Regions from separate parts of the Erysipelothrix larvae genome, predicted to be linked through region 2. Evidence: predicted binding sites of a transcription regulator. Region 2 holds the regulator's gene; the other holds the start of a gene.
The links. Region 2 encodes Rex, which represses fermentation and respiration genes when NADH is low (regulators of the CRP and FNR family bind a similar motif). Its sites were predicted from a motif close to GTGAANNNNTTCAC; they were not measured.

Region 1: a site for Rex is predicted at 4,127-4,140, ahead of AOC36_RS07890 (phosphoglycerate kinase). Genes of this name have one in related genera too.

What each region holds. Positions count from the first base shown of each region.
Region 1 covers NZ_CP013213.1:1,690,739-1,706,952, forward strand. The annotation lists gene AOC36_RS07875 (hypothetical protein) at 41-382, opposite strand; gene eno (phosphopyruvate hydratase) at 794-2,089, opposite strand; gene tpiA (triose-phosphate isomerase) at 2,110-2,853, opposite strand; gene AOC36_RS07890 (phosphoglycerate kinase) at 2,854-4,053, opposite strand; gene AOC36_RS07895 (hypothetical protein) at 4,346-4,615, shown strand; gene AOC36_RS07900 (hypothetical protein) at 5,240-5,773, opposite strand; gene AOC36_RS07905 (hypothetical protein) at 5,842-6,180, opposite strand; gene AOC36_RS12355 (hypothetical protein) at 6,370-6,534, opposite strand; gene AOC36_RS12215 (hypothetical protein) at 6,638-7,069, opposite strand; gene AOC36_RS07915 (RNA-guided endonuclease TnpB family protein) at 7,873-8,157, opposite strand; gene AOC36_RS07925 (hypothetical protein) at 8,691-9,077, opposite strand; gene AOC36_RS07930 (hypothetical protein) at 9,477-9,950, opposite strand; gene AOC36_RS07935 (hypothetical protein) at 10,163-10,342, opposite strand; gene AOC36_RS12495 (cysteine peptidase family C39 domain-containing protein) at 10,670-10,837, opposite strand; gene AOC36_RS12590 (hypothetical protein) at 10,834-10,962, opposite strand; gene AOC36_RS07945 (IS1634 family transposase) at 11,680-12,183, shown strand; gene AOC36_RS07950 (heavy-metal-associated domain-containing protein) at 12,389-12,583, opposite strand; gene AOC36_RS07955 (heavy metal translocating P-type ATPase) at 12,597-15,041, opposite strand; gene AOC36_RS07960 (metal-sensing transcriptional repressor) at 15,054-15,314, opposite strand; gene AOC36_RS12615 (winged helix-turn-helix transcriptional regulator) at 15,397-16,053, opposite strand.
Region 2 covers NZ_CP013213.1:747,375-763,588, reverse strand. The annotation lists gene AOC36_RS03470 (ABC transporter permease) at 1-2,430, opposite strand, end outside; gene AOC36_RS03465 (ABC transporter ATP-binding protein) at 2,424-3,125, opposite strand; gene AOC36_RS03460 (CCA tRNA nucleotidyltransferase) at 3,112-4,434, opposite strand; gene AOC36_RS03455 (Hsp20/alpha crystallin family protein) at 4,560-4,964, opposite strand; gene gpmA (2,3-diphosphoglycerate-dependent phosphoglycerate mutase) at 5,197-5,952, shown strand; gene gndA (NADP-dependent phosphogluconate dehydrogenase) at 5,995-7,413, shown strand; gene zwf (glucose-6-phosphate dehydrogenase) at 7,406-8,863, shown strand; gene AOC36_RS03435 (ABC-F family ATP-binding cassette domain-containing protein) at 9,141-10,994, opposite strand; gene AOC36_RS03430 (N-acetylmuramoyl-L-alanine amidase CwlD) at 10,994-12,316, opposite strand; gene asnS (asparagine--tRNA ligase) at 12,333-13,715, opposite strand; gene AOC36_RS03420 (redox-sensing transcriptional repressor Rex) at 13,736-14,365, opposite strand; gene tsaD (tRNA (adenosine(37)-N6)-threonylcarbamoyltransferase complex transferase subunit TsaD) at 14,435-15,427, opposite strand; gene AOC36_RS03410 (GNAT family N-acetyltransferase) at 15,421-15,846, opposite strand; gene tsaB (tRNA (adenosine(37)-N6)-threonylcarbamoyltransferase complex dimerization subunit type 1 TsaB) at 15,855-16,214, opposite strand, start outside.

The sequences.
Region 1 (16,214 bases), 940 kb from region 2:
TCTTTTATAAATCACAAAGGCTATTTAATGAGATTGTGTGTTATGAAGGCATTTCTTCATCATAAGCTTGAATCAGTGGGATAAATCCCAGCATGGACAAAACAATTCCTTTGATATCTGATTTGAAAATGATTGCGATCATGAACAATGCGAGGATCATGCTGATATTCAAAGCCCGGGATGCTTTTTTTGGTGACGTCATTTCTTTGAAGTAACAACATATAATCACGCTGATAAAGATAGGAATAAACCCGACTATAAATACAGTCAGCAAATGATTCTCACACGCTTTATTGAATACAAATAATATCAGAAACACCCCTACAAGTCCTCGAATAAACAATAACCATGAGTTGTATCGAACCATCTCTTTTTGATACATCTCACCACCTCCTTTGTATAGACTTATTCTACCAATATCACGTTTAAGGTAATAGTTACAAATCCTTAAGAATTGATTAAGATTTTAAAAGCACCGATATTTTTAAAAAAAAAGACACTTAAGTGTCTTACTAACCTGTCATATCTCAAGATCATAACGGTGTTGATTATATTATTGATTATTTAGGTGTAAATACTTTTTTTACATAATTTCAAGGTCGTCCACTTCTTCAGGTTTTATATCACGATACCCCCATTTTACAATAGATTGCCTTAGCATGGAATCACCATAGATTTAGTCGACACTTTTTTGATAAGTGTAAAAGGAGCTGATGATTTCTCATAAAAAAAGATGGGTACAAAACCATAGGGTTTCATATCCATCCTTTAACTTTAAATTAATTCAAGTGAATTACTTTTTGATATTGTAGAAAGTAGCAGCTCCACTGTACTTAGCAGCAGCACCTAACTCATCTTCAATACGTAGTAATTGGTTGTACTTAGCAAGACGGTCTGTACGGCTCATTGAACCTGTCTTGATTTGTCCAGCGTTGAATGCAACAGCGATATCAGCGATTGTTGAATCTTCTGTTTCACCTGAACGGTGTGATACAACAGCTGTGTAACCAGCGCGTTTAGCCATTTCCATAGCATCAAATGTTTCTGTCAATGTACCGATTTGGTTAACTTTGATTAAGATTGAGTTACCAATTCCCTTTTCAATTCCTTCTTTAAGGATTGCAGGGTTTGTTACAAAGAGGTCGTCTCCAACGATTTGGATACGATCACCAAGACGATCTGTTAATTTCTTCCATCCGTCCCAGTCACGTTCACCTAAACCGTCTTCGATTGAAACGATTGGGTATTTATTGATGAATCCTTCATACATATCGATCATTTGGTCGGTTGTAAGTTCTTCACCTGTGCTCTTTGAAAGTACATATGTACCTTTTTCAGTATCATAGAATTCTGAAGCAGCTACGTCCATTGCAAGAACAATGTCTTCACCTGGTACGTATCCAGCACGTTTGATTGCTTCAACGATTACTTCTAGAGGTTCTTCATTGCTTGAAAGGTTTGGAGCGAATCCACCTTCATCACCTACAGCAGTAACTTGTTTTCTGTCTTTAAGAACAGTTTTTAAAGCGTGGAATGTTTCAGCACCCATACGGATTGCTTCGCGTACGTTTGGAGCACTGATTGGCATAATCATGAATTCTTGGAAATCAACAGATGAGTCAGCGTGTGATCCACCATTGATAACGTTCATCATAGGAACAGGTAGTTCTTTACCGTTGAATCCACCTAAGTATTTGTATAATGGCATTCCGTAGAAATCAGCAGCAGCACGTGCAGCAGCTAATGAAACACCTAAGATCGCGTTAGCGCCTAGTTTTGATTTGTCAGGAGTTCCGTCCAAATCGATCATTGTTTTGTCAAGTAAGTTTTGGTCTGTTACATCAAAACCAACAAGTACGTCAGCAATAATTTCATTTACATTGTCTACAGCTTTTAATACACCTTTTCCTCCGTAACGGCTCTTATCACCATCACGTAGTTCTAAAGCTTCACGTTCACCTGTTGATGCACCTGATGGAACGATTGCACGTCCGAATGCACCGGATTCAGTTGTTACTTCTACTTCGATTGTTGGGTTACCGCGTGAGTCAATGACTTCGCGAGCATAAATGTCTGCAATAAATGGCATGTTTAGTTTCCTCCTATACCTTATTGAATTGCGTTAATGATTTCTTTAAATGAAGCAACTTCTAATGAAGCACCACCAATTAAAGCACCATCAATATCTTCTTGTGATAAATATTCTGCGATGTTATCTGGTTTAACTGATCCACCGTATTGAATACGTACTTTGTCAGCTACTTCAGCACCGAAAATATTACGAACTTCGTCACGTACAAGTGCACATGTATCTTGAGCGATTTGAACAGTAGCGCTCTTACCAGTACCAATTGCCCAAACTGGTTCATAAGCGATTACAAGTCCGCTAACTGCTTCAGGGCTTAATCCTGAAAGGCATCCTGAAACTTGTTTACGTACAACGCGTTCAGTTTTTCCTGCCTCAAATTCAAACAATGTTTCACCAACGCACACGATTGGTGTGATACCTGCATCAAGTGCAGCTAGAGCTTTCTTTTGGATGTCAGCATCGTTTTCACCGAAGTATTGACGACGTTCTGAGTGTCCTAAGATTACCCATTTTGTTCCAAGTTCAACAAGCATTGGAACTGAAATCTCTCCTGTATATGCTCCATTTGGTGCAAAGTGCACATTTTGAGCAGCAACATGTAGTTTAGTAGCAGCTTCGATTGATGTTTGAAGTGCTGTAAATGGCACACCAACACCGAAATCTGCTTTGTCAGTAACAAATGCATCAACACCTTCAAAGAAAGCTTTCGCATCCGCATTTGTCTTGTTCATTTTCCAATTTCCAAATATAACAGGTTTTCTCATTTATTTTTCCTCAATAATTGCAATTCCTGGCAATTCTTTTCCTTCCATAAACTCAAGACTTGCACCACCACCTGTAGAGATGTGGGTAATCTTGTCTCTAAATCCTAATTGAATTGCAGCAGCAGCTGAATCACCACCACCGATTACACTTAGAACTCCTGGAAGTTCTGTAATAGCCTTACATACTTCTAATGTACCTTTTGCGAACGCTGGGAATTCAAATACACCCATTGGGCCATTCCATACAACAGTTTGAGCGCCTTCAAGTTCTTTCTTAAAGAGTTCAATTGTTTCTGGTCCAATGTCAAGTCCCATCATGCCTGCAGGCATATTTTCAGTAGGTGCTACTTCATGATGTGCATCTGGAGCAAACGCGTCAGCAACAACGTTATCAATTGGTAATACCAATTTACCGTCTGCTTTTGCAAGAATTGCTTTTGCGACATCAATGCGATCTTCTTCAACAAGAGAAGTTCCGACTTCTAAACCTTGTGCTTTGAAGAATGTGTATGCCATACCACCACCAACAATTACTTTGTCAGCTGTGTTTAATAGATTTTCAATTACATTAATTTTATCACTTACCTTAGCGCCACCAAGGATTGCAACAAATGGACGCTTAGGACTATAAATTGCTTCACCTAAGAATTTTACTTCTTTTTCAACTAAGAACCCAAGAGCTGAAGGTAGATTTTCTGCGATACCAACTGTTGATGCATGTGCACGGTGTACTGAACCGAATGCATCCGTTACAAATAGATCGCCTAAACTTGCCCAATATTTACCTAACTCAGGATCGTTTTTGCTTTCACCTGGTTCATAGCGAGTGTTTTGTAGAAGTACAATTTCACCATTGTTAAGTGCATTCACTGCTTCTTCAACTTTTGGTCCACGTGTTGCATCAACAAATGAAACCTTCACATCTGGAAGTAGCTCTTGCAAACGAACTGCAACAGGTGCCATGTTGTTCTTCTTCTTGTCTGCCTCTGTTTTTTCTGGATCTTTATGATTCACTTTACCTAAGTGAGACATTAAGATCACACGTGCATTGTTTTCAACCAAGTATTTGATGGTTGGCAACGCACCGAGAATACGATTGTCATCAGTAATTACACCATCTTTGAGTGGAACATTGAAATCCACGCGTACAATGACTTTCTTACTGTCAACATTTAAATCTTTGACCGTTTTCTTTGCCATAGGATCCTCCTTGTTTTACCATTTAACATTATACCAAATTTTACTGCGTCTTACAACGTGAACAAGCTATCTTGACAAAGTTTTCACACAACCATTTATTGTCCTAAGAGTTTGACAGCTATAATTTAATTAAGTTATCTTTGGTGCACTAGTTAGTGCGCTTTTTTGTCAATACTATTTATATTTTATGTTCCATAACGTCCCATTGAAAGGTGTAATATACCTAATAAGGAGGATCTTATGTATCTCAATCAAAACAAATCTCATAAAGGAATCTATCATACAATCACTCATGCCTATCGGGAAAAGCGAGAAAAAGAAAGAGCGCAATGTTAAGAATATTGGATATCTTGACGACCTTAAACTCCAATACGACGATCCAATCGCACATTTCAAACAAGTCGTTAAGGACATGACACTTGAAAAAACTAAAGATACCAAGGTTGTACTAACGATTGATAAGAGTGCAATCATAGATACCAATTCACCGAACATTAACGTCAAAAGTGCGTTTATCTATAAAATGATTCATACATTAGGGCTTCCAGATATTCTTGGGTAAAATTCAACGTAAACATAAAGCTGAGTATAGATTTATTGATATTCAACGGTTCTTAACGTATAACCGTATCTTAACCCCTTCCAGCATCCAAGAAGCCTATAATCATAAGACCTCATAGATTCATTCCTTTGATTTAGAAACTACATGATGTCTACCGTTTCTTAAGTGTTTTGACACCCTATAAGGATGCTTTAATCGAACACATGAATAAATCAATTGTTGACACCTTTGGTAAATGACATGTTTCACGCACCTATTATGACTGTACCAATAAAACAAATAAACATCAGATTTACTATTTGTTTCGTAAATCGTATCGTCATGAAGACCAACCCACTGTAACAAGACTTATCTAATGAGCCTGACCCGTATTTCCTTTCTTTTTATTTCTGGTAAAACTTAATCGTGAATGTGCATTTTTGTCGCTCCTCATAGTTTAACCACCTTAAAAAGAACACCACCCCGTCATACTACTATAATTAGTAGATGAGTCTTTGAACTTGTATCTCTCGCTAAGATCTTTTTGTTTTATTAAACACTTTATTGAATACATACGAAATCACTAAGCCTTATCATAGAACTTATGTCAAAAATAGTTTTTTCAACCTCGTTTCATGATCATTCTTAGCGTTCAACTATTCGAGATTTATACCTTTTACTCAACATTTTTCGTGCCACAACCGAGATATCTTGATTTTCAACAAACATTTTATTTCTGTTTTTTCCGATGTACAGGTTTTCTATTGGGCTTCTTCTAAGTAATGCTGAGTAATAACTTGAAGCCAAATCTGAGTAATCTTTGTTTTGGTTGTGAATCAGAAAAATCAATAACATTTGCTCACTCTCTGCAATATAATCGAGTGATTCTGAAGTGTCATTATACTGATCCGTCATATGTCCAATTCTTCTCAATATTATATTTTCAAACTGATCTGGGAACATGCAGTAGGCCGCATTTAATATTTCAAAGTATGTTCCACTTCTATCTTCAATATTTGACTCTAAATAGTGGTTTAACGCTTCCAATTCAGAATCCCTTATTTCTTTTGTGCGAAATTGAATCAGTGAGTGAAAAGTAAATTGCTCTTTATCAGAAAAAGCACTATTTCGAATAACGTTGATTATTACAAGTGCATTAATTAATCCAATCGGGAACAATAATACAGCCAGTAAATTTAAGACGTAGCTCAAATAAACACATATAGTAGTTAATGAAAATACAGTGATTAAACAAACTGATCCCGAACTTTGTTGATATTTCTTCCAAATACATTTCTTTCTTCAAAGATACTTCTTTGAGCAATGATCCCTAAAGGATTTATTCTAAAAGGTTTGAAATATAGAGGCCCTATCTTCCTGACTCCTCCCTCAAATAACCATAGTGAAAAATCATCAATATTAGAGATGACCACTGCACCAACGAGTGTTAACATCAATACAATGACCAGTAAAACGAACACTAAAGTCCAGGGATTTAATTCTCCTCTAAAACTATCAATGATTTGGAGCATAATAAAACCATCAATCACTCCCAGAAAAATATATAACATCTTTTTATTATTCATCTCAATTTTCCTCCACCTATCAAATATTAATACCAGACTCTATTGTTCCAAACATATGACACCGCCAAACTAACTTCTAGACCTGCAATAAAACCCCCTATAAAACCGCCCAGAAATGACGCAATTTTAATTACTGGTGTACCAAATTTTAACAGCAGCCCAACTATATCCATAATCACCAACTTGTGCCTATGATTTGGAGAATAAAGCCCATGACCACCCAGCCGCTACTCGTGCCTTTGATACATTAATACTCCAACTATTCCATACTCCTTCTAAATTATTACAAAAGTTTGTTGCGTCTGCTCCATCCAAATACATCATTTCTTCCTGTTCTAATTCAACATAATTCATAGGTAAACCTTATTCCATAATTTTAGCTCCTTTTTCTATCATTTCAAGAGTATACGACAGTTTTAGACGTACACTGATAATTGTGCCACAGTTTGAATCAAGCTTACATTTTAGTATTAATTTCTTCCAATTTGGATTTGTATACGAGCCATCTTATTTGAAAGAAAGGAAAATCGCTGAATAATAAGCTAAAGATTGCTGCAGGAATATAATCAAAATAGAGCAAAGGAAAAGTCAAGCACAAAAGTACGACCGCTAAAATACAATACTTTAGGACTAGCACATAAACTAATTTATTATTCTTCCACTCCTTTGATAAGCGAAAGCACTCATAAAAAGAAAGTAGTGTATAACTTCCTAATGTGAGATAGACTAGTAAATTATCAACTGATATTGCTGCTAAAACAATAACAAGTAGCCAAAACTTTACTTGACGAATTTTCTTTGTTTGTTTGCTTTCAAAAAAAATGTCAGTACCATGCTCCGTGATAACGTTACACGCTTGACTAAAAGACTCTTCACTAATTTTATTCATCGATTCAATAAGACGGATATGAAACACTAATGACATGATGATCAAGAAGCACTGTATTCCATAGAATAGAAGTGTACCTAACTGATGGAAATAATTTAGGCACATATAGAAAACAAGCAACAGACTCAGTAAAAAAACACTTGATTTTTCGTATGGCTTACCTCGGTTTAAGGATCTAATTGCGTCCATTGGTAACAAAATAAGCGTATAGAAAATCAAAGATAAAAATGGTAAATATGAAATTAATAGGCTCAGTATATTCATAGGTTCAAAAACAAATATGTAATTAGCACTATAAATAAATGAACCAATAAAACAAATAAACATCAGATTTGCTATTTGTTTCGTAAATCGTATCGTCATGAAGACCAACCCACTGTAATCAGACTTATCTAATAAACCTGACCCGTATTTCCTTTCTTTTTTATTTCAAGCTAAACCTAGTAAAATTGAACCGTGAATGTGTACTTTTGTTTACCTTTGAATCTTAACTACCCTCAGGAGAGTATTGCCACTTCTTACTACTGTAATTGCAATTAGCTAAAATAAATCTTTGAACTTTTCTCTCACGCTAGGATCCTTTTATGTTTTACATCGGAATCGATATTGCTACGTGTAAGCACTATGTCGCTGTTATTGACCAACATGGAGAAGTATTTGGTGAACTACCCGCCACTTAGCATACGCTCGAAGTGGGGGCTTCTTGAGAACAAAGCAAACTTAATCGACATTCCTGTCGACCAGCGGTCACTTTTATTTATCAAGCTATCCCCGATGTCCCATCGGTTTATTGTTTTTCATTCTTAGGATTGATGCGAAAGTCTTAATCCTTCATTCAGGATATTGATGCTTGCATTCAAATCACGATCGTGTGTGATGTTGCAGTTGGAACATTCCCATTGACGTATCTCCAGTGGTTTCTTTCCATCATTATGTCCACAGTGAGAACACAGCTGACTGGACGGATACCAGGAATCAATCTTGATTACTTTTTTCCCATACCAACCGGCTTTGTATTCGAGCTTTGCCACAAATTGTGACCACGACACATCTGCAATACTCTTTGAAACCCGCTTCGTCTTCATCATTTTTTTCCAAACTCTTTATGTCATTTTGGATTGTTTGGATGGATGCGTTCAAATCTGACAATTTCTCTTTCTTTTATTCCAATGATTTTTGAGTTGATGTTGTCGAATAAGTTTCACTCTCTACCTTACTTTTATACCCAATTTTTCCCTTGATTAATGCTTGTTCACTTTCTATGAGCGTTGTACGAACCAGCCGATCTCGCTATTGCTTCCCCTCTCCCACACCTCACGATGTGAAACTTGCAGGTCGCTATCAATTCGCGATAGATACGCTCCTTGGGACTTTCACCTAAGATATATGACTGCCTGTCATACTATAAAAATGAGAGATCCTAATTCAAAATATCTCCCAACTCTTATAAAGTACTGCTACTACTTAACTCTTTGAAGAATTTGAGAGCCACGTTACAAAAGCAACAATAAACACTATCCCAAATGCGATAAAAGAATAAATAGTTCCAAATTTGAAAATAACTTCATTTATAACAAATAATAATATCCCAATAACTAACAATATTGTTGATTTGATTCTCTTATCCAAAACAGTATCCATCATTTCCGTAACTTCCAAACCAACCATCAGCGGCATCAATTCCCCATGCTACAAAATATCCAACTGATAGTGACGCAATGCCAGCTAATCCACTAATTGTGGCTACAATCTTTTTTCTCATACTTATTGAAACACTAAAATACTTTGCTATTGCACCTGCAATACTATTCACATTATTAGTAATCCATTTTTTTGCAGCTTGTCCCTTTACTGACCATATACCAAATAAGAGTAATGCTACATCAATCCCAGCTGCAATTGCATCTCTTGAATTCCACCAATTTCTACCAAAACTCAAGCCACCATCCAAGTACATCATTTCTTCTTGTTCTAATTCAACATAATTCATCGGTAGACCTAATTCCATAGTCATAGCCTCCTGTTTCTACCTTTACTCAGGTTTATCTGAGTGTCACCAATCTTAATGATTGGGCCAATACTAACCCCTAACCCCTTATATTAACCAACTCCTTTAATGCTAGTTTTTGAAGTTCAGCAAATTAAGAACCCATTCAAGATAGGTTTCTTCTTCATAAATGATGCGTGCTTCAATTGGCATTGATTTGAAGAGTTTTTTTCTGTGTCTTGTTTACTTGATAATTCTGTACTTTCGATTGACACCATGACTTTATATAATAGAGTATTCCCATCTGATGTTTCTTGTGAAAGTACTACAGATTCATTGGAGATAAGTTGTCCTGTTATTGTTCCATACTAATTACTGTTTTAACGATCATTGACTTGATAATTGCGATATCAGGATCATTTATAGTATCGATCTAACTATTCTTGTTAACTTGAAATATTTACGAATCAATCCCACCACGATTACCCATATTGGAAGAAGTAAAACCAAAACCCACAACTTCCCTGTAAAGGAAGCACTTAGAATAATTAACGAAACAAAAATACCTACAATAATAGAAAACAAAATCAGACTCAAAAATCCGAACCTCCATGAAATCAATTCATAATCTCTTGTACTGATTTCATATGCATATTTAGGGGACACACTAATATTCATATTCTTGTCTATTTTTACTTCCACAGTTTCATCACAAGGAATGTTGAAAATCTCGATTACAATGGGTGGCTGAAGATCTTCTTGAAGAATCCCACTCATGCAATCTAAAAATATTGACATCACCGATTTAAACCTATTATTAAAAATTGAGGTTTCTATAAGCAAGTTATTACCATGAATAGAATACTTATAGTTATCTGGCAAGTTAATTTTCATAATCTCCTCCTAAATCACAATTTGGTTATTTATTATATTATCAGTAACATAGTCTAAACCTAATGCAAAAATTCCTCCAACTGAAGTAAAACACCAAGCATTTCCTAATATTGCGTTTCCAACTTTACCTGACGCAACGTTAATTGTAACTCCCAATGCCCATTTTGCTGCTTTAGGAACTAAACCACTTAATTGAGGTAAATATTGCCTAATTAGGCAGATGCAGCTTGCTTTCCCATAAACTTTATTGGAGCAAGATACCAGCAAAAAGGCGTGGCAACCGCATCAATTATTGTCGATACCCACCCTCTAGAAAACGTTAATCCTTCATCCAAGTACATCATTTCTTCTTGATCTAATTCAACATAATTCATCGGTAGACCTAATTCCATAGTCATATCCTCCTGTTTCTACCTTTACTCAGGTTAACACAAGTCTTACCAATCTTAATGATTGACCCAATACTAACCCCTAACCCCCTATATTAACCACGTCCTTTAATATTAATTTCTATAGTTAAGTAAATTAAGAACCCATTCAAGATAGGTTTCTTATTCATAAACAACCCGTGCTTCTATTGGTATTGATTTAGTCAGTTTAACTGTTTCTTTCTTGCTCGTTAATTCTGTACTTTCGATTGACACCGTGACTTTGTAAAATAGAGCATTCCCATTTGATGTTTCTTGTGAAAGTGTTCCTGAATCAATGGAAACAAGTTGTCAAGTTATCGTTCCATACTTATTGCTGTTTATACCTGCAATCGCAGGATAGGTTAAATCACTCGTGATATCCTTGATATCAACTCGGACCGCCCTTACATTCATGTTTAACTTTTCTAGTCCCTCAACAAGTCCTTTTACACTTGTTTTATGTGCATCTGTTTTTATTGACTTCCCGTATCTTCATAATGGGCATTTTTCTTCTTATACGGTAATAACACAGTTGATATTACAGCTGCTGCGCAATCTGATGCATCATGTTGGTTTGTATTCTTATACTTTTTAAAACTCATATATCCCCTTGTCACATTTTAATGTTATTCAAAAATAATTAGTTGAATTCAAATAAGATAAACTCAATATATTTAATATCCATATGTTTAAATTCACGTTTATAACATGTCTTTATTAAATACCATCGATACCCTAAAATTGATATCAATATACTAATGATATATATTTTATATGGATATAATTCTACTTATTTTTATCATAGTTGAAAGATTTTACTAGATTTTGCCAAAATGAATAACGCCATATAAATAAGAATAACACATATATAATTGCATTAACTATTGGGTTCATTTCATAGAGTTGAATTTTTAGTACGGTATAAATAAGCTCTTTTTCAATCTATTTTGATCAATGAAGTATTGAAGGTTGTTCATGAAAATCACATGCTTATTACAATCCAAACATTTAGTCCTTTGTTTGTTTTTTTTTGTGGTGTTAGACCTTGTTTTAAAAGTATGAGTTCCTTCGTAGTGACAGCATATGAATTTTCCTTTATCATCTGTTGTTTTATCTATGATTTTCTCGCTTAATAGTGCTTGATAAATTCTACCAATTAGCTCTAGTTTAATCTTTTGACTCTTATTAAGCCATTGTTTTAATATCATTCATTGTGACCCACCTACAGGTTGTATAGGTACTAAAGTATCATAAGAATACGACAGTCCTCGTCATCAACTAAGATTAACTACACTCGACAAACCTCGTATGGAGTATCTATGTATGTCTTGGACATTCAATATGACAAAGAAGGAAACATTATTCCTAAAGTCTTAAAATTAAACCGCGAAGTTATTGAAGAAGAATCAAAGCATGATGGTTACGATTCTATTGTAACCAGTGAGATTGAAATGGAAACTCAAGAGATCATTGACGCATACCGAGGATTAGCGAAAATTGAGGATTCATTCAAAGTCTTGAAATTTGAATTTAAAGCGCGTCCAGTTTATCTTTCCAATAAAGAGCGAATTGCAAGTCATTTCCTAATCTGTGTTATCTCTTTAGTAATTATGCGCCTAATTGAAACTTTACTTGGAGATACATACTCGACGCAACGAATCGCAAACTCACTAAACAAATATCAAGCACATCCTTTTGAAGATAACATCTATTTGCTCAATTATTATGATGAAGTACTTGGGTGTTTATCGAAGATTTATACCATAGATTTAAATAAGAAATATCAAGAAAGAAACGAATTAAAAAATATTTTCAAAATCTAAAAAGTTGTCCCTAATATGGAACAACATTTTATTACAAATAAAGCATCAAGTATCTACTATTTAAAGGGATACTTGATGCTTTTATACTTTATTACTGTCAAACTAAAGATACCAAATTTTACTACGTCTACCAAGGTGAACAAGTTGTCTTGACACAGTTTTCACGCAACCATTTATTGTTCCTATAACGCGAAAAAAAGCAGGGTTACTGAATTGTATACCCTGCATTGCGAATTGCATTTTTTGCGGCATGAATCGCGTCATTGTCGCCACTTACTGATACTGTTTTGTTTTCTAAACTAATTTCGTAGTCAACACGTGTGTTATCAAGTTCTTCAGAAATGTGTTTCACACAATTTTGACACTTCATATCAGGCACAAACAATATATGTTTTTTCATATTTGATTACCTCCTATTTCATTTTAAACTTAAATCGTCTTAAACGCAACGCATTTAACACTACAGATACAGAACTGAATGCCATTGCTGCTCCAGCAATCATTGGGTCTAATAATGGACCATCAAATAAAGCATAAATCACACCCGCAGCTACTGGAATACATACAACATTATATAAGAATGCCCAAAATAGGTTCTCTTTAATGTTTCGTAAGGTTTTCTTACTGAGTTTAATTGCACCCGATACACCATGTAAATCATCGCGCATTAAGACAATGTTTGAGGATTCTACTGCAACATCCGTTCCGGTTCCAATTGCAACACCAATGTCTGCTTGAACTAAAGCGACTGCATCATTGATTCCATCCCCTACCATCATTACCGTTTTATTGCCTTCTTGGAGTTTTTTTATGTGTTCTGATTTTTCTTCAGGCAAGACTTGTGCTATCACATGACTTAGACCCAGTTGTTTTGATATAGCTTGTGCTGATTTAGGATGATCGCCTGTAAGCATGACAACATCGATGTTCATATCTTTAAGTTCTTGAATCACATCCACAGCTTCTTCTTTGATTGAGTCTGAAACGCCTATAAGGCCTAATAAGGTTCCATCATAAGCAACATACATTGCGGTTTTCCCTTCACTTGAAATGGCATTTGCGCGTTCTTCATCATAAGCTACTTGGGCGAAGTCCATCAGTTTTGCATTTCCAATATATGCGTTTTTACCCTTTATTTTTGCACTCAATCCCATACCATGATGTTCAAAGTATTGGTCGGTTGGCAATAATTGAATGTCATCCGATGTTGTTTTATCAATGATTGCTTTGCCTAAAGGGTGTGTTGAATTTGATTCAAGCGATGCTGCAATTTGAAGCATCAGTGCTTTGTGGTCGGATTCAACATCACTGACACTTGGTTTTCCATGTGTGAGTGTTCCTGTTTTATCAAACACTACAACATTGGTTTTTGCGGCAAGCTCAAGACTTTCAGATGATTTAATAAAGACACCATGGCTTGCGCCAACTCCGGTTCCTACCATGATTGCTGTTGGGGTTGCCAAGCCAAGTGCACACGGACATGCAATGACAAGCACGGTTACAAAAATGGTAAGACTAAATTCAAGATCACCAGTGGTAATATACCATAGGATTCCAGCCACAGTCGCAATCACCATGACAACGGGCACAAAAACTCCAGCAATCATATCTGCGAATTGGGCGATGGGTGCTTTTTCTGTTTGGGCCTTTTCAACAAGACGAATAATTTGGGCTAATTTTGTGTCTTTGTTTGTGACACTTGCTTTAATTACAAGGCTTCCATTGACGTTTAAGGTTCCCATCGTGACATTACTGTCAATTTCTTTGTCGACTGGTAAGCTTTCACCTGTAAGCATGGATTCATCCACACTGGATCGCCCTTCAATCACAATTCCATCCATTGGAATGGATTCTCCAGGTTTAACACGCAGGATATCATTCACGCGAATCTCATCTGCATCAATCACTTTTTCTTCACCATCAACGATTAAGATCGCGGTTTTTGGTTTTAAGTTTAAGAGTGCTTTGATAGCTGAGGTGGTTTTTACTTTAGAAATATCTTCCATCAAACGACCAAGACCCACTAATGCAAGTACAACAGCTACTGTTTCATAGTAAAGGTGCATTGCAAAGTGTGTGTCTCCCATGAAAACACGTACTGAACCATATAGACTGTAGGTAAAGGCACTTAATGTCCCTACCGCAACCAATGAATCCATATTTGGTGCTCGATTCAAGAGCGCTTTAAAGCCCTTAATTAGTGTATGACGATAGATTCCCATCACAATAACTGCTACCACAAACTGAAAAATCACAAAAATGTATGGATGTTTCATGTGGTCTAAAAATGCTGGTATGGGTAGATTTGCAAATAACATCGGTCCCATTACAACATAAAGCATGATTGCGCCAAGAACAAGTGACACGATGACGCTGTTTCGATGTTTAATGATTTCCTTTGTCTTTTCATCTTTATCATCTTGAAAGATATCTTCTTTGTCCGATGGTGTATAGCCACTTCTTGTGATTGCATCATAGATTTCAAACTTACGAACTTTCTGTGGATCATAGTCAACATGTGCTGAGTTTGACAACAGGTTAACACTGATAGACTCAACACCTTCGAGTTTCTGAACTGCTTTTTCAACATGTGCCACACATGAAGCACAACTCATCCCTTCAACATTCAGGTCCAGTGATTCCACTTCCTGTGGACGTTTTACCTCATAACCACTTTTATGGACTGCTTTGATGATATCCTCAGTTTTATCATCACCTTCAAATTCAACATGTGCTTTATTTGTTAAGAGATTGACGGATACATTCTTAACACCAGGTACACCTTCAATCGCTTTTGTAACATGACTCACACACGAGGCACAACTCATGCCTTCTACATCATAATTTCTTTCACTCATACCTTCACCCTCTTATCCAATCATTTTATTAACTAACTTTAGAACCTCATCGATTTTTGCTTCACCTTGATCAGTTTCAAAGGCTTCTACGACACAATTTGTCATGTGTTGTTTCAACATTTTTTCGTTTGCTTTTTTAAGTAAAGCAATTGATGCAAGAATTTGATGCGATACATCCACACAGTATCGTTCTTCATCAAGCATTGAAATTGCTGCATTCAATTGCCCTTGAGCAGTCTTAAGATATTTCATTGCTTCTTTCTTTTCATTCATAAGAACCCTCCTCCCCCTATGTAGGGGGTGTATAGTCTTAGTATAAAGGATTGGATAAAAAAAGGCAACGCCTTTGCATCACCTATTCCTTCCACTTATACCCAACCCCACGCACTGTTACTAGGTTTTTTCGTCCTAATTTATCTCTTAGCCGTTTAATATGGACATCGACCGTACGTCCTTCATCCTTCTCTGAAATACTTGTATCGTTGAGTGCACGAATGATCTCATGGCGTGATAAAACACGGTTTTTGTTTCGTATAAAGAACTCTAGAAATTCAAATTCACGGATTGTAAGTGAAATCTCTTGTCCTTCTTTTGTGACAGTATGACTGTGAACATTAAGACAAACACCGTCCGATTCAATGTAACGGGTCCCTAAGTTACGGATTGTCATAGTACGTTTGATTTTTTCCCAATTCAGGGTTTCACTGCGGCTTAGGTCAACAATCGTATCAACTTTTGCAGTGAGTGCATTCATTTCTAGTGTGTCCTTGACCTGTGATGTACACAAAATGGTACAGATATACGGACGAACTGCTTTGATTGCGCCAAGCATTTGTACACCTTTCATAAACTCTAGGTCATCATAGGCAATGACTAAAGTTACTGAATGATTAATACAATATGCAATGGCATCGAGAGGGTCTTTTAGCCGATGGACATCATAGGATGTGTGCGATAATTTATGGTAAATGCGATTCATGCCTTCACAGGCACCGTATACGGTTAGTATCAACAGGGGTATCTCCTTTATGTTTAAATCTCGAGTCATTTTATGCATGGGTAATTCGTATGAGTCTATTCATAAATAAGCGAGCATTGATATATTTCCTTAATAAATTTTAAAAATATGTCAAATTTATTTTTAATAATTAATCAACCCTATAGATATTAGTG
Region 2 (16,214 bases):
TTCTGAAATATCTTCTAAGAATTGTACGGTGAGCACATGACTGCTTTCAAGAAGTTTTGAACCAACATCCTTCGAATCCAAATCTGTTTTAAAGGTCACAAAGTTTGAGGGTTCAGTCCCATTCATGACAGACTCATACATATTATAATTCAAATAGATGTAATGATTGGCATAGTTTTCAACAATATTGGTGATTTTAAGTGAAATTGATTGCCCTTCATACGTAAAATCAACCGCATCGCCTCGTTTTACGCCCAATAAACTTGCCAGTTTTTGAGAAACAAGCACTGAATTTTCATCGATTTCAACAGGGGTTTTGGTTTCAATATCGTTAAATACAATAAAATCGCCCAAATGTTCTAAATCATCCGAGGCATATAAAGATACATCACTGTTATCAACCTTGATACTTGTAACATATGAGGTTACATAATCTGTAAATAAGGCAGGATCAATATCAAATGCATCATAGGCTGCGATGCCATCGTAATTGATGATTTTATCAAATTGTAAATCAACAATTGAGTAGATTGAGTGTTTGAGTCCAAACCCTGTAATTAACAGTCCACAGCATCCCCCAATACCAATGATTGTCATTAAGAATCGGGTTTTGTTTCTAAATAAGTTTCGAATGCTGACTTTCACAAGAAATGACATACGATTCCAAAGTGATGGGATCCGTTCTAAGAAAACGCGTTGTCCTTGTTTTGGTGCCAAGGGGCGTAGAAGGTTTGCGGATTTTTCAGTGGTGGTTCGCATGCTTTTATAAAAAGCAACACCCACTGAACTTAAAAAACTCAAAAAGAGCGGAAGGGATGCATACTGCCACACAAACCCTGCCACTAAATCGGGGGTCTGATACATAATCCGATACGCATTATAGATGATGCTTGGAATAAACATGAAGCCAAAAAACATGCCACCAATGCTTCCAATAATCCATGCAAAGCCTGAAAACAACACATATTTCATGGCAATTTTGAGGGACGAATAACCCAGTGCTTTGTACACCCCAATCTGCATTCTTGATTCATCAATCATCCGGCTGATGGTGCTTAAGGTTACTAAGATGGCGACACCAAAGAAAATCACAGGGAACACTTTTCCAATATTTTCAATACGATAACTGTCATCATAAAATTCACGATAGCCTATGATGGATTCTTGTCGGGTTCTAACAATAAAACTTCCATGTGCTGTCTTTTCAATTTGCTTATAACCCTCATCAATCTTGGCCTGCCCATTTTCCAATTGTTTTTGAGTGTTTAGTTTTTCGGTTTCAAACTGTGTGCGGTTGGTTTCAAGTTGAGCCTCACCGGTATGATACGCACTAATCCCAGCTTCAACTTCTTTCAATCCCACACCGTATTGCGCATTAATTGTGTTTAGTTCTTGTTTTGCTTGTTTAAGTTCAACACTCAAAAACTCTTTGACTTCATTACTTTCTACGGTTTCGATTTGCGTTTCAATGCGGACAATGCTTTCTTCAATGAGCGTTTTAGCGCGTTGATAGTTCCCTTTCACAATCATGAGTCTTTCATCCAGTGAGCCAATAAGGGTCATTCCTGCAAGATCATCCAAACCTTTTTCTAGCTCACCTTTTGCGCTGTCTAGTTGTGCTTGAGCACTGTCTAGTTGTGCTTGTGCCTTTGCGAATTCGCGATTTGCTTTTTCTTGATTCTCGTTTAGGGTTTGTTGGGCATCCACCAATTCATCAATTTTTGGTTGAATTAAGCGATTAAACCGCCCATCAGAGAGTACATCCCCTTCTTTATTCAGTGTATTTTCAACACTTTTTACCGTAGCATTTTGGATGCGAACGCTGGTATATAGAAGGGTTTCACTGGCTTTACCGAGTTGGCTTCCATACAAAAAGCCACGGACTGTTCCACTGCCTAAGCTGGAATTACCGCGTTCCATGTTCATATAAAGACTCGATTCCACAAAGCCTACGATGGTGACATCTTGTGATTCGAAAATAGATTCTTTGTGTAAGGTTAAGGTGTCCCCTAGTTTAAATCCCGAAAACTCCGCCATTAATGAATCCACAACTACTTCTTTGGGTTGGGTTGGAAGTTTCCCTTCAATGAGTGTGAGATCATCTGCGGTGTTATTTGAGTATTCAATGACATGCATGACATCATCAAATGCATTGCCTTTCACAAACATGTCTTCCTCAACAACCCCAACCACTTCACCCCCAAGTACTTTTTGAAGGTCCTCAATCATGGTTTCATCAATACCCAGTGTATGGATTAAGGTAGTATCGAACATGTTTTTGTCTTCCATATACGTGTCACCAGTAAGGCGCATGTTATACCCTGTGACCTGTATCCCTATATAAAATCCAACACCTAAAAAGATAATGATCGCGATCGCAAAGAATTGAAAGAGTTTGCGTTTTATTTCCCGTAGTGTATCTTTTACCATGAGATTTCATCCACATGCTTAATGTGTTGGTTATGATAGGTGTTTTCGACTTGACCATTTTTTATTTCAAAGACACAATCTGCCATTTGTGTGATGATTGAATTATGGGTGATAATCACGACGGTCATGCCATAGACTTGTGCACATTCTTGAAGTACTTTTAAAACTTGTTTTCCCGTTTCAGTATCCAATGCGCCTGTTGGCTCATCACACAACAACAGTTTTGGATTTTTCGCAATCGCACGCGCAATCGCAACCCGTTGTTGTTCGCCCCCAGACATTTGTGATGGGAAGTTATTGAGACGATCACCTAACCCAACTTGTTCTAAAGTTTCGATTGGGTCTTTGGCATCTTTACATATCTGCGTTGCCAGTTCAACATTCTCAAGCGCTGTAAGGTTGGGTATTAAATTATAACTTTGAAACACAAACCCGACATCGTCGCGTCGATATTTGGTGAGTTCCCGATCACTTTGGCGCGTAATCCCTTTTCCATCCACAACAACCGTTCCTGAAGTGGGTGTATCCATACCGCCTAAAATATTCATGACGGTTGTTTTCCCAGCTCCAGAAGGTCCAACGATGACATTAAATGAGCCGCGTTGAATTTGAATGTTAATGCCTGAAACTGCATGAATTTGCACGCCACCTATTTCATAAGTTTTACGAATGTTCTTAATATCAATATATGCCACTTTGAACCCTCCTTACTGTTTCGATGAGTGCGTCATAGGTATTCGCTATTTCTTGACTCAATACCTTTTCAAGACAATAATTTAAGATTGTTTTTCGTTGGTGTGATGCGATTTGTAGATTCACAAGATCAGTCCCTGTGATTGCGAGATCTTTAACGGAGAAAACACCCTGTTGTTTGATTTCTTCTAATAACGTTGTATACGTTTCACAGCGTTCCAATTGATAATTTGCTTTTTCTGATTTCGCACCATTATCACTTTTCTTAAATGCCACAAGATCCACGATAAATTCATAGCCATGTGTGACAATAAAAGATGCCAGTTGTTGGCGTGAATCCCCCAAATCAACATCATGCATTGCAATCATGTTTAAAATATATTTGCGTAGTTTTGATTCGAGATGCCATCCTTCAAGATAATCTTTCGCAATTTCACAGCTCGCTTGAGCGTGCCCTGGAAAACGGGAACGATTATCAACAAAAATTCGCGTATTCAATTTCCCTAAATCATGGAATAATGCCACAATCTTTAAGTCAATGGATTCAACACCTTGAATCACATGCAAGGTATGATCATACAAATTATAGATGTGATAGGGATTATCCTGACTAAACGTTTGAGCACGATTGAGTTCTGGGATTAAGGTACAAAGACACTGCGGGTATGCGGTATTTACATCTAAGAAATATTGTCCCATTAGCATCTTAAACAATTCATTTTTTGTCCAATGTTTCTTATAATCTCCCAGTAGATGCATGTGTGACAAAGCGGCTTCTAGGGTGTTTGGTTCAACAGAGAAATTTGATTGGCTCATAAACCGGAACAATCGCACGATTCGCAGTGGATCTTCAGAAAACTTAAAGTATGGATCGCAGACTGTTTTCAATTGATTTTTTTGTAAATCATTGAGTCCGCCTACTAAATCAATCACCCCTTTGTCGGGATGATATAATAAGGCATTGATGGTGAAATCACGACGAAAGACATCTTCAATCATGGAATCAACCAATTTCACATGTGAAGGATGGCGTTTGTCTCGATAATCGGATTCCTTTCGAAAATGTGTGATGTCGAAGGATTCTTCACCTTGCTTAAAAGCAATGGACCCGTATGCTTCATTGGTTATACAATTCATTTCTTGAAATAAATCTACAAGACTTTGATACGGCGCATTGGTACAGATGTCAATATCATACGATCGATGTTGCATCAACATATCGCGAACAAATCCACCAACGATATACGCCTCAAATCCAGCTTCATTTATTTTATTTAAGATACTTTGTGTTTCAAAAGAAACAGTACTCATCGTGTGATCACCTACTTAAGGATATTATATCATTCTCAGTCTCAATACCTGTAAAAAAAGAAGGCACTTTTTAAGAATGTCATCAAATAATCAAAAAAAGAGGGAAAATCCCTCTTCAATTTGTGCTATTTTACTTCAATCTTACGAGTATCAGCGGTTTCTTGATGAATAATTGGTAAAGTGATCTTAAGTACCCCATTATCATACGATGCATTAATTTCATGTGCATTGACATCACTGAATCGAATTTGACGATTGAATCGCTTTACCTGACGTGAACGATAGTAATAATTTTTCTTCGAGGTATCTTCTACTTCTTCATTGCGTTCAGCACTGATTGTAAGGATGTCTCCTTTAAAATCAAGGCTAATGTCTTCTTTGTCAAATCCAGGGATATCTGCTTCTACAACAAAGGCATTGTCTTTTCTATAAATATCAATGTCTTTTCCATACGTGAAGTTTGAAAATACATCATCATTGAAAAATGATTCGATTAAGTTTTGTGGTCTGCGTGTTACTTGGTTTCTCATAATTTGCCTCCTTTTAGCACTCTAAGTACCTGTGTGCTAACTTACAGTATTAATATATCACTCTGTTTTAGCACTGTCAAGTGTTAAGTGCTAAAATGATGAATATTTGATAGTTTTTTCCGTTAAATCAGCGAATTTTTACAGTTTACTCATTATTCATAGAATTTAAAGGTGATGAACTTTCAAAATAAGTTCATATGAGTTAAAATGAACGTAAACGGAGGGATAAAATATGACAAAATTAGTACTTATTCGTCATGGCGAAAGCGCATGGAATAAAGAAAATCGTTTTACCGGCTGGACTGATGTTGATCTAACAGAAAAAGGAATTGAAGAAGCAATTCAAGGGGGGAAACTTCTAAAAGAAGCTGATTTTGACTTTGACATTGCATACACGTCGTATTTAAAACGTGCAATTCATACTTTAGACCGCGTCTTAAATGAACTTGACCGTGTATGGCTTCCAGTTCATAAACACTGGAGATTGAACGAACGTCACTATGGTGCGTTACAAGGATTAAATAAGCAAGAAACTGCTGAGAAATATGGGGATGAACAAGTACTCCTTTGGAGGCGCTCCTTTAATGTATTACCACCAGAATTAAATCTTGATGATCCACGTGCACCACGTAACGATGAAACCTATCGTGATGTTGAAGATAAATCAACCTTGCCTTTAAATGAATCTCTTGAAACAACCATTCAACGGGTGCTTCCTTATTGGAACAATGAGATCAAACCGAAGATGGTTGAAGGGAAACGTGTCTTGATTGTTGCCCATGGCAATTCAATTCGAGCACTTGTGAAACACTTAGAAAAACTTTCTGAAGAAGAAATTATGGGTGTTAACATTCCTACAGGAATTCCACTTATCTATCAATTTGATGATTATTTCAACATTATCGATAAGTATTACCTCGGCGATCAACAAGCCATTGAGGCGAAAATGAAAGCTGTGGCAGCTCAAGGTTCATCAAGAAAAGATTGATTTGTTGAACTTTTACTATAAAATATATTCAGGAGGATTTTTATGAATAAAAATGATATTGGCGTTATTGGTATGGCCGTAATGGGTTCAAACCTAGCATTAAACATCCGTGATCACGGATATGAGGTTGCAATCTATAATCGGACGACTTCGGTAGCAGAGAAAGTAATTGAAGAGAATCCCGATGCAGGATTACACATGTACAAAGACATTCAGGATTTTGTTGACTCGCTATCATCACCACGTAAAATTATATTAATGGTCCAAGCTGGACGTGCTGTTGATCTTGTAATTGATCAACTGCTCCCACTTCTTGATGAAAATGATATCATCATGGATGGTGGTAATTCATTTTTCAAGGATACGATTCGACGTTACCACGCTGTAACTGAAAAGAAACTTCGCTATCTCGGAGTTGGTATTTCCGGTGGTGAAGAAGGTGCACGTTTTGGTCCGTCAATTATGCCAGGTGGAAGTCTTGACGCGTATCAAGAAGTTGCATCAATCCTCACTGATATTTCTGCGAAAAAAGATGGTGAACCATGCTGTGTCTACCTTGGAGACAATGGTGCAGGGCATTATGTAAAAATGGTTCACAATGGTATTGAATATGCAGATATGCAATTAATTGCGGAAAGCTATGCCTTATTAAAACATGTGGGTGGTCTTACCAATGAAGAACTTCACTATGTGTTTGAAACCTGGAATAATGGTGAACTGGATAGCTTCTTGATTGAAATCACCGCTCAAATCTTTAAAACAATTGATCCAGAGACTGGAAAACATCTTGTGGATGTGATTCTTGATCGAGCGGGTCAAAAAGGAACGGGTAAATGGACTGCAGAAGAAGCCTTAAATACAGGCACTGATGCATCCCTACTGGCTTCATCGGTATTCTCACGCTTCATGTCATCACAAAAAGACATTCGTACTAAGGCGAGTGACATGTTGAAATTCAACGGCAAAAACGTGCATCCTGAAGATAAGAATGCATTTGTAGAGTCTGTTCGTAAAGCCCTCTATGCAAGTAAGATTATTGCATATGCACAAGGGTTTGACTTGATGCGTCATGCATCAAAAGAATATGGTTGGACGCTTCATTATGGTGAAATTGCGAAGATATTCCGCGAAGGATGCATTATCCGTGCGAAGTTCCTTAATAAAATTACCGATGCTTATACTACAAATCCAGAGCTTGAAAACTTATTGTTCGATGCTTCATTTAATCAATCAGTGTATAACTATCAACCAGAGTTAAGAAATGTCTTATCGCTTGCGATTCAAAACGGTATTAGTGTCCCTGCATTTACCAATGCATTGAGCTACTACGATGCAATTCGTACAAAAGATTCAAGTGCAAACCTAATTCAGGCACAACGTGACCTCTTTGGAGCACATACCTTTGAACGTACGGACAAGGAAGGGACATTCCATTTTGAATGGAGTGACTCAAATGAATAATCCTAACACAATTATTACCATTTTTGGGGGAACTGGAGATTTAACCTACCGAAAACTGTTACCTGCTTTTTACAATTTGGTACATGGTAATAAGTTTAGCGCATCTTCACATATTGTCATTGTAGGTCGGCGTGATTTCACAACCGAATCCTATCGTGAACAACTGAGACCTTGGATTGAATCCAACAGTCGCTATTCAGTGAATGATGCCGTATTTGATCAGTTTTTAAATCACATACACTATATCAAAATAACATTCACAGAGTTTGAAGGGTATCCACATTTAAGGGACTTTTACAGTTCATTGGATAAAAGTGATGGCATCGTCCATCAACACTTATTCTATTTCGCAGTATCCCCTTCTTACTTTGTGACAATTGCAAATCATCTCAATAAAGCTGGTTTAGCTGATGAAGCACGTTTAATCATTGAAAAACCTTTTGGGAATGATTTAAAGTCTTCAATAGCCATTAATGAAGCTTTAGAACAGCTGTTTAATCCAGAGAACATCTTTCGCATTGATCATTATTTAGCCAAAGAAATGGTTCAAAATATCTTAACCTTACGGTTTGAGAATGCACTGTTTGAAAGTGTATGGAATGCAGATATGATTGATAACATTCAAATATCCGCAACTGAGACTGTTGGTGTTGAGAGCCGTGGAAATTTCTATGATACAGTCGGGGCATTAAAAGATATGATTCAATCACATCTGCTTCAAGTCTTATCCATTGTGACCATGGAAAAACCGCTATCTTTAGATGCAACTGATCTTCATACAATGCAAGAAAATGCATTAGATGCATTTACGATTCGAAATCCTCAAACTGATATTGTCTATGGTCAATATACTGAACACAAGGACTCGAAGTCTTACATTAATGAAGACAACGTTAATTCGCAATCAAAGACAGAAACCTTTGTCGCTTTTAAAGGATATGTTGAAACACCGCGCCTTCACAATGTACCGATTTTTGTTAGAACGGGTAAACGGATGCACCGGCGTTCAACGGAAGTGGTTGTGGAATTGAAGTCACAAGAACACGCACCACGCAATCTGATTGTAATAAAGATTCAACCAGATGAAGGGGTCTATGTTCGCTTCAACATGAATAAACCGGGTACCGATGGTGAGAAACAAACTGTGTATCTTGATTTTTGTAAGTCATGTAACTATGTTTTCAGACAAGAAACACCTGAAGCTTATGAGCGCTTATTGAATGCGGCACTCAACAATGACCACACACTGTTTGCTTCATTCAAACAAGTCGTTCAATGTTGGACCCTTGTGGAATCCTGGATTGAAGCATCACAAAACAACCCAATCCATGATTATAAGGCTTATACGGATGGTCCACAAGCCTCACACGACTTACTAAAACAACACCATACAACGTGGTTTAGTGAACAAGTCTTAGGGGATGTATATGAAATTGAACATAACGAATGAACCTTATATGATTAAATTAAACGTGAATGCAATGGTTTGAAATTAAAGAAAAGAGAGATGGTTATCAGAAGATCTAAAGATAGATGCTCAACTGAAACCATCTCATTTTTTATGCAATCGTTTAATATATCGTGCTCCATCATTGAATCACGCTTGCTTACTTTTTGCTTTATTCTGTCACATTTTAGATTATAGAGATATTATTGTGATGATAAAAAGCCTCTTTGAAAAAAACGGTGCTTTGAAACCATAAAAAATAGGACTGCTTCAAGCAATCCTATTTTTGCGTTTCTTCCATTGTTTCCACCAGTTCAGTCCACTCATGCTCTCTTTGTTTAATATCATTATGGATCTCATCAATGGTCGCATCGAGTTCTTGCATTTTATTATGATCATGATAATAATCTGGATCAAATCGCAATTCACGGTGGAGTTCTAAAGACTCTGAAAGTTCCAATAACTCCTCTTCAAGTTTCTTAATACGCCTTTGAAGTTGTTTGAAATCGATGTATTGTTGTTTCTTTTCTTCCTTTTTCTCAGGGTATTCATTGGGTGTAGAGACCTCAAAGGTCTTGTCACTTTTTTGTGTATGCTCTATTTTGTGATCACTAATACGTAAAATGTCGGTCGCGATTGTTTCGATAAAGTAACGATCATGAGATACAAAGAGGATCGTTCCCGCATAATTCTTCAGTGATTTTTCTAAAGCTTCTTTTCCAGGTATGTCCAAGTGGTTGGTTGGCTCATCAAGAATCAACAGGTTATCATGGGCTAACATGAGTTTAACCAAACTGAGACGAACTCTTTCACCCCCCGATAAAACCGCGACACTTTTGAACACATCTTCCCCTTTGAATAAGAAGCGTCCCAAACTTTGACGCACTTCTGTTTGCGTGAGTTGTGGGTATGTGTCCCAAACTTCTTCAAGTACGGTATTTGTCATTGAGAAATCAAGGAGTTGTTGGTCAAAGTATCCAATGGATATTTGATGTCCCAATAGGAGCTCTCCACCTAAAGGTTCTAATTTGCCAGAAATTGATTTTAGAAGTGTTGATTTTCCTGTTCCATTATCCCCGACAATTGCATACCGTTTACCACGCTTGAATTCAAAGGATAAGGTCACCAGTGGTTTATCATACCCCACTGAGAAGTTATCAACGGTCATGACATCATTCCCACCGCGTACATTGGGTGAAAACTCTGCTTTGAATTCCTTATTTTTAACTTCTTTTTTCTCCATCACATCCATGCGATCAAGGTATTTCATTTTTGATTGCGCAAATGCTGCCTTATTCTTTTTATAGCGAAATTTCTCAATAAGGGCTTCTAAGCGTTGTATTTCTTTTTGTTGTTGTTGGAACTTAACATTATGTGTTGCGATGGCTTTTTCTTTTAATTCAATGTAATTTGAATAATTGCTTTCATAGCGTGTCGCAACCATGTCTTCAATCTCAATAACTACTTTACACACGCGATCTAAGAATAAACGGTCGTGTGATATTAATACAACAGCCCCTTCATAATTTGAAAGGTAGCCTTCAAGCCATTGGATTGTTGAAATATCAAGATGGTTTGTAGGTTCATCCAAAAACAGAATATCAGGCTTGCTTAATAAGAGTCGAATGAATGCAAGGCGTGTAATTTGTCCACCACTAAAGGTATGAATATCGCGCTTTAAGTCTTCATCATCAAAGCCAAACTTTGTGAAAAATGAGCGAATTTCATAGTGATAGGTATAACCCCCTCGCATTGAAAACTCGGTTTGGAGTTTTGAGTAGGTTTCCATCATGGATTCATCCGAATCTTGGGTCATATTTTGTTCGAGTGTTTGAAGTCGTGCTTCCATTTCAATTAAATCTTTGAACACTTCAAGGATATAGTCTTCAACAGTTAATGGATCTGGATCAAGGTGAATTTGGTCTAAAAAGCCCACCTTTGATTTTGAATTCCAGTAAACATTTCCTTTGTCAAGTGTTTCTTGACCATTTAAGACTTTAAAAAGTGTAGTTTTACCTACACCGTTTGCACCAATGATTGCGACTTTTTCCCGCTCATTGATGCTTAGATTTAAATTCTTAAAGACGTCCTGACCTCCAAAAGCTTTGTCAGCGTCTTTGACTTGTACAATCATTAATTTTCTCCACCAATATTCAACTGATCAAGGATTCCTTGTGCAGTTGCTTCTATTATTTTATCTTTTTCAGTTGACCACACATGATAATCATCACCATCGGTGAGATACCCATATAAAAGTGTGATGCCATACATTCCATTACGAAAATCTTTCGCAAACCCCTGTAGTTCACTAAAGTCTTCATCCAATAAACCAGATCCTGTAAACTTACCGCCAGTTTCTCTCACTACATCGTTGTAATCAAACCCAGACAAGCTGCTCGTACGGAAAACACCATTGATATTGTCTCCATCATCGTAAGGTGTTGTTTGAAGGCTTGTTGAGCGTAGTAAGCTGTTTACAATAGAGGTTGATAAGCGATTGGATGCATGATTTGAGAATAGACTCATCATTCCCCGATCCATCGAAGAACCACTGGTTCCCAGTTGAAGTTGAATGTAGTATTTTGCCTTGAAATTATAGGCATCGTAAATCCGCCCACCTGCACCAAAAACATTGACCGGTGTGATATTATCCCGTGCAATTAATACACGCAATCCATGGGATTCTAAGATACTTTTGATTTCAACTGCTGCTGTATACATTTCATCACGTTCAATAAACTCGCCATAGGTATTTCCAGGGTCAGATGTCCCGTTGTATTGAATTGAACCGCCTGCAGGATCCAGAACGATATCGTATTCTTCTTCAGCAGGTTGTGCTGATTTTACTTCCAAAAACACATAGTTTTTATTCAGAACTTTTTCTTCACCAATATCAAAGAGATCTTGGGTAGCGTGAATTGTCGCATTATTAACAAGACCATCACGAACAACGGTTGAAAATGTATCAGTCAGTGTTGCATCCGACACTAAAGCATAGTGTTTTAAATCCGCTAAAACATCGACATCATAGAATCCTTCTGGCAATGTATCCAGTGGAATACGCATATCAAGATTGCTACCAAATAAGAACGTAAATTGCTCTTGTGGCTTACAGAGATTTGTTAAGGTTACAGTTCTTCCAATCATTGGGTCTGCAGTATTAAATGAGAACGCGTTTTGATAGAGAGTTAACGACTCTCCGTAGACACCATAATCATTCATTGGAAGGGTCTCCATATTTTTTAAGACTTCTTCTTGACGTTTTTCAAGGAGTTTTCTAGAATCATAGTCATTGAGTCCACAAATTGCATACCCCGTTTCTTGGGGTGTTTCATTTTTGATTAAAGTCGCAACAATGATATACATGCCTAAAGCAAAAAGAACTACAAGTGGTACAACCACTTTGTAGTTTAACTTTTTCTTTTGCTTTGGTACATAGTTGGGGCGATACATCATTCCTCAACTCCTTATGTTAATAGTCTAAGTTTTTAGGTGTACGTGCAAATGGCACAACATCACGAATATTTGCCATTGCAGTAATGTACATTAAGAAACGCTCAAACCCAATCCCGAATCCTGCATGCTTTACACCGCCGTAGCGACGTAAATCTAAATACCATTCAAGAGATTCCTTGTGTACGCCCATCGACTCCATACGAGCCTCTAAAACGTCCAAGCGTTCTTCACGTTGTGACCCACCAACAAGTTCGCCAACTTCTGGGACTAAAAGGTCACATGCAGCAACTGTTTTGCCGCCTTCATTTACTCGCATATAAAATGCTTTGATATTTTCTGGATAATCTGTTAAGAATACTGGACCCTTAACAACGGTTTCACATAAATAACGTTCATGTTCAGTTTGTAAATCAGAACCCCATGAAACTTGAGTTTCAAAGCGATCATTGACTGCTTCAAGAATTTCAATGGCTTCTGTATACGTCATCCGTTTGAAGTCTGACACTAAAAGTGATTGAAGCCGTTCCATGAGTGATGTATCAATACGCTCATTGAAGAATTTCATTTCTTCTGGTGCGTTTTCTAATACATATTCAATGCAATATTTAACCATGTCTTCAATTAAGACCATCGTATCTTCAAGATCTGCAAACGCGATTTCTGGTTCAATCATCCAGAATTCACTGGCATGTGTCCGAGTATTTGAGTTTTCAGCTCTGAAGGTTGGTCCAAATGTATATATATCTCTAAATGCAAGTGCAAACGCCTCACCATGAAGTTGTCCTGATACGGTTAAATTCGCATGTTTTCCAAAGAAGTCTTTGTCATACTTATCATCGCTACGCGTTGTAACTGTAAATGATTCCCCAGCACCTTCTGCATCATTACCTGTAATGATTGGTGTGTGTACATAGACAAATCCTTGGTTTTGGAAGAACTCGTGGATTGCCATAGACAATACTGAACGAACTCTAAACACCGCTAAAAATGAGTTAGTACGTGGACGCAAATGTGCAATCTCGCGTAAATACTCATATGAGTGACGTTTCTTCTGAAGTGGGTATTCAGGACTGCATGATCCTTCCAATACGACTTCAGTCAGTACAACCTCAAAAGGTTGTTTTCCTTCTGGTGTCAATACGAACTTCCCAGTAATGGTCACAGCTGTTCCTGTGTTATACTTCGCTATTGTATCAGCATCTTCAAGTGATGATTCATATACGCACTGAGCATTTCTGAAGTATGTTCCATCATTCAACTCGATGAACCCAACATTCTTACCTTTACGATTGGTACGGATCCATCCTTGTAATTGAACATATTCTATTGAATCTATTTCAACGTCTGTGCCATATGAAATTAAGTCATAGCACTCACGTACAGTCATATACGAAATCATAGCTCTCTCCTTTTTTACGATTACCTAAAACTATTGGTTTGGAAAATTAATTCCTGAATAGTAGACACCACATCTACTGTTTTTACGATTACATGTTTTGGTACTTGAATGTGTTCACTTGAAAAGTCAACAATCCCCACAACACCATGTTCAACCAGTTTATCAACGGTTTCTTGAACATTTTTTGAAACAGTAAGAATGGCAATACGACAGCCCTCTGGCATGCGTAATGCTAACTCACTCATGTGATAAATTGGAATGTCTGATACTTCCCCAAGCTTATTTGGATCAACATCAAATGCACACACTATTTCTCCCACAACATGATTCCAACGGTTATAATTCAAAATTGCACGGCCAAGGTTACCGGCTCCTACTAGGACAATTTTTTCATCAAAACTGACACCCAGTAACTCATCGAATGTATTAATAAGGGTTTCTACATCGTACCCATATCCTTGTTTTCCAAGTGATCCAATAAATGAAAAATCACGTCGGATTGTTGTAGATTCGATGTCCACAAATAAAGATAGTTCTCTTGAAAGAATTCTTTCAACGCCCATACTTTGTAATTTTCGTAATGCTTTGAGATATACTGGATATCGTTGCATTGTTGCTTTTGGAACATCATATCTATTATTACTATTCATTGTCATCACCACCATATGGTAATCATATCACAAACTTATAGTGGTTTAAATGTGATAAATAGAAAAAAATCACAAAGTCATGTTAGAAAATGACGAAATATCACAACTTCCTGCGGGTCTTAATCGCGCTGCATCAAAGGCTGCAATGCCAATCATAGCCGCTTGATCCATGCACGCCCAAAGAGGGGGAACTAAGATATTAATATCCCCAACCTGTTGTTTAAGTGCTTCTACATTCTCACGAAGATGGGCATTGGCTGCAACACCCCCAGCCAAGACAAACGTCTTCACATCATAAGTGCTCAGTGCATGCTTAACTCGTTTCATGAGTGTTTCTACAGCCTTGTGTTGAAAAGCATAGGCAACATCATTTACGTTAAGCTCACGTCCTTCACGGGCTTCTCTTAACATAAGCTGACGAACCGCAGACTTTAATCCTGAAAATGAGAAATCTATAGGATTCTCTGTCTTTACATTGGGTAACGTATAGTGTGGTTGGCCTTGTTTTGCAAGCTTATCAATAATTGGGCCCCCTGGATAACCCAGTCCTAATTGACGCGCAACTTTATCATATGCCTCACCCACTGCATCATCTTGAGTTTTACCAATCACTTCAAACTCATAATCATTATACATCATGACAAGTTCAGTATGGCCTCCCGATACAACCAGCGCCATCAAAGGGTACTCAAAAGAACCCACTAATTTGTTGGCATAGATATGCCCTGCGATATGATGCACAGGAATCAGTGGTAAATCAAGGGACCACGCAAGTGTTTTTGCTGCCATCATCCCCACATGAAGAGACCCAATTAATCCAGGGCCTTGAGTGACAGCAATTGCATCTAAATCAGCAAAGGTCTTCTCTGATTTAACAAGTGCTTCCTTAATGACAAAATTAATGTTTTCGATGTGTAAGCGTGATGCGACTTCTGGAAATACACCACCAAACTCTTTGTGAACATCGATTTGCGTTGCGACAATATTGCTGAGTACATTTTCATCTTCAACAATCGCAACGGATGTCTCATCACAACTTGATTCTATAGCTAAAATTAACATACGTCACCTTCTTTTTTCATAATGATTGCATCCCTATTACGCCCGTAATAGTGTCTACGAATATAGAGTTGTTTAAACCCAAACTTCGTATAAAATGCGATTACTTCTTTGTGCTTTGAATTGACTTCAAGAATTGATGCATTCCCACCACGCTTGATAACCTCATCCCAATAGGCTTGTAAAAGCAGAGTACCTAATCCTTTTCCTTGAGCATTTTTAGATATCACAATTTGATAAAGATCAGAACTGTCTACAAGCATCTTTCCTAAAACAAAACCGACAAGTTGATCATCAAGAATTAACACAAATGCGATGGTATTAAAATCCAACAATTCTTGTTTGTAAAGTGTCTCACTCCAATTTGATTTAAGTTCTTCATCCTGAAGGATTTGAATCCCTTCCAAATCAGAAATAGTCATTTCTCGAATCATGATAAATACCGTGGGACTAATACATCGGGATTGGATATCAACGCCCAAGTATCCCTTAACTCAAGCATATTCTCACAAATATTGAGATACTGTGTTTCTTGTTCAAGTAAATGTGTGTCGCCATAAAATGGACCTGCAATGGTTTGAAGCTCATCCACCATATAGATTCGTTCTTGATCAACAACACCCGCATGAATATACGCACCAAATACGCGTTTAGATCGTGCATCAATAAAAGCAAAGCCATCCTTTTTTCCTACCAGTGATGCCAATGTATCGACTGTATACAGATTAACATTGAGTGTTAATGCAAGAACCTTCGCAAATGTTAACCCAATACGCATCCCGGTATAACT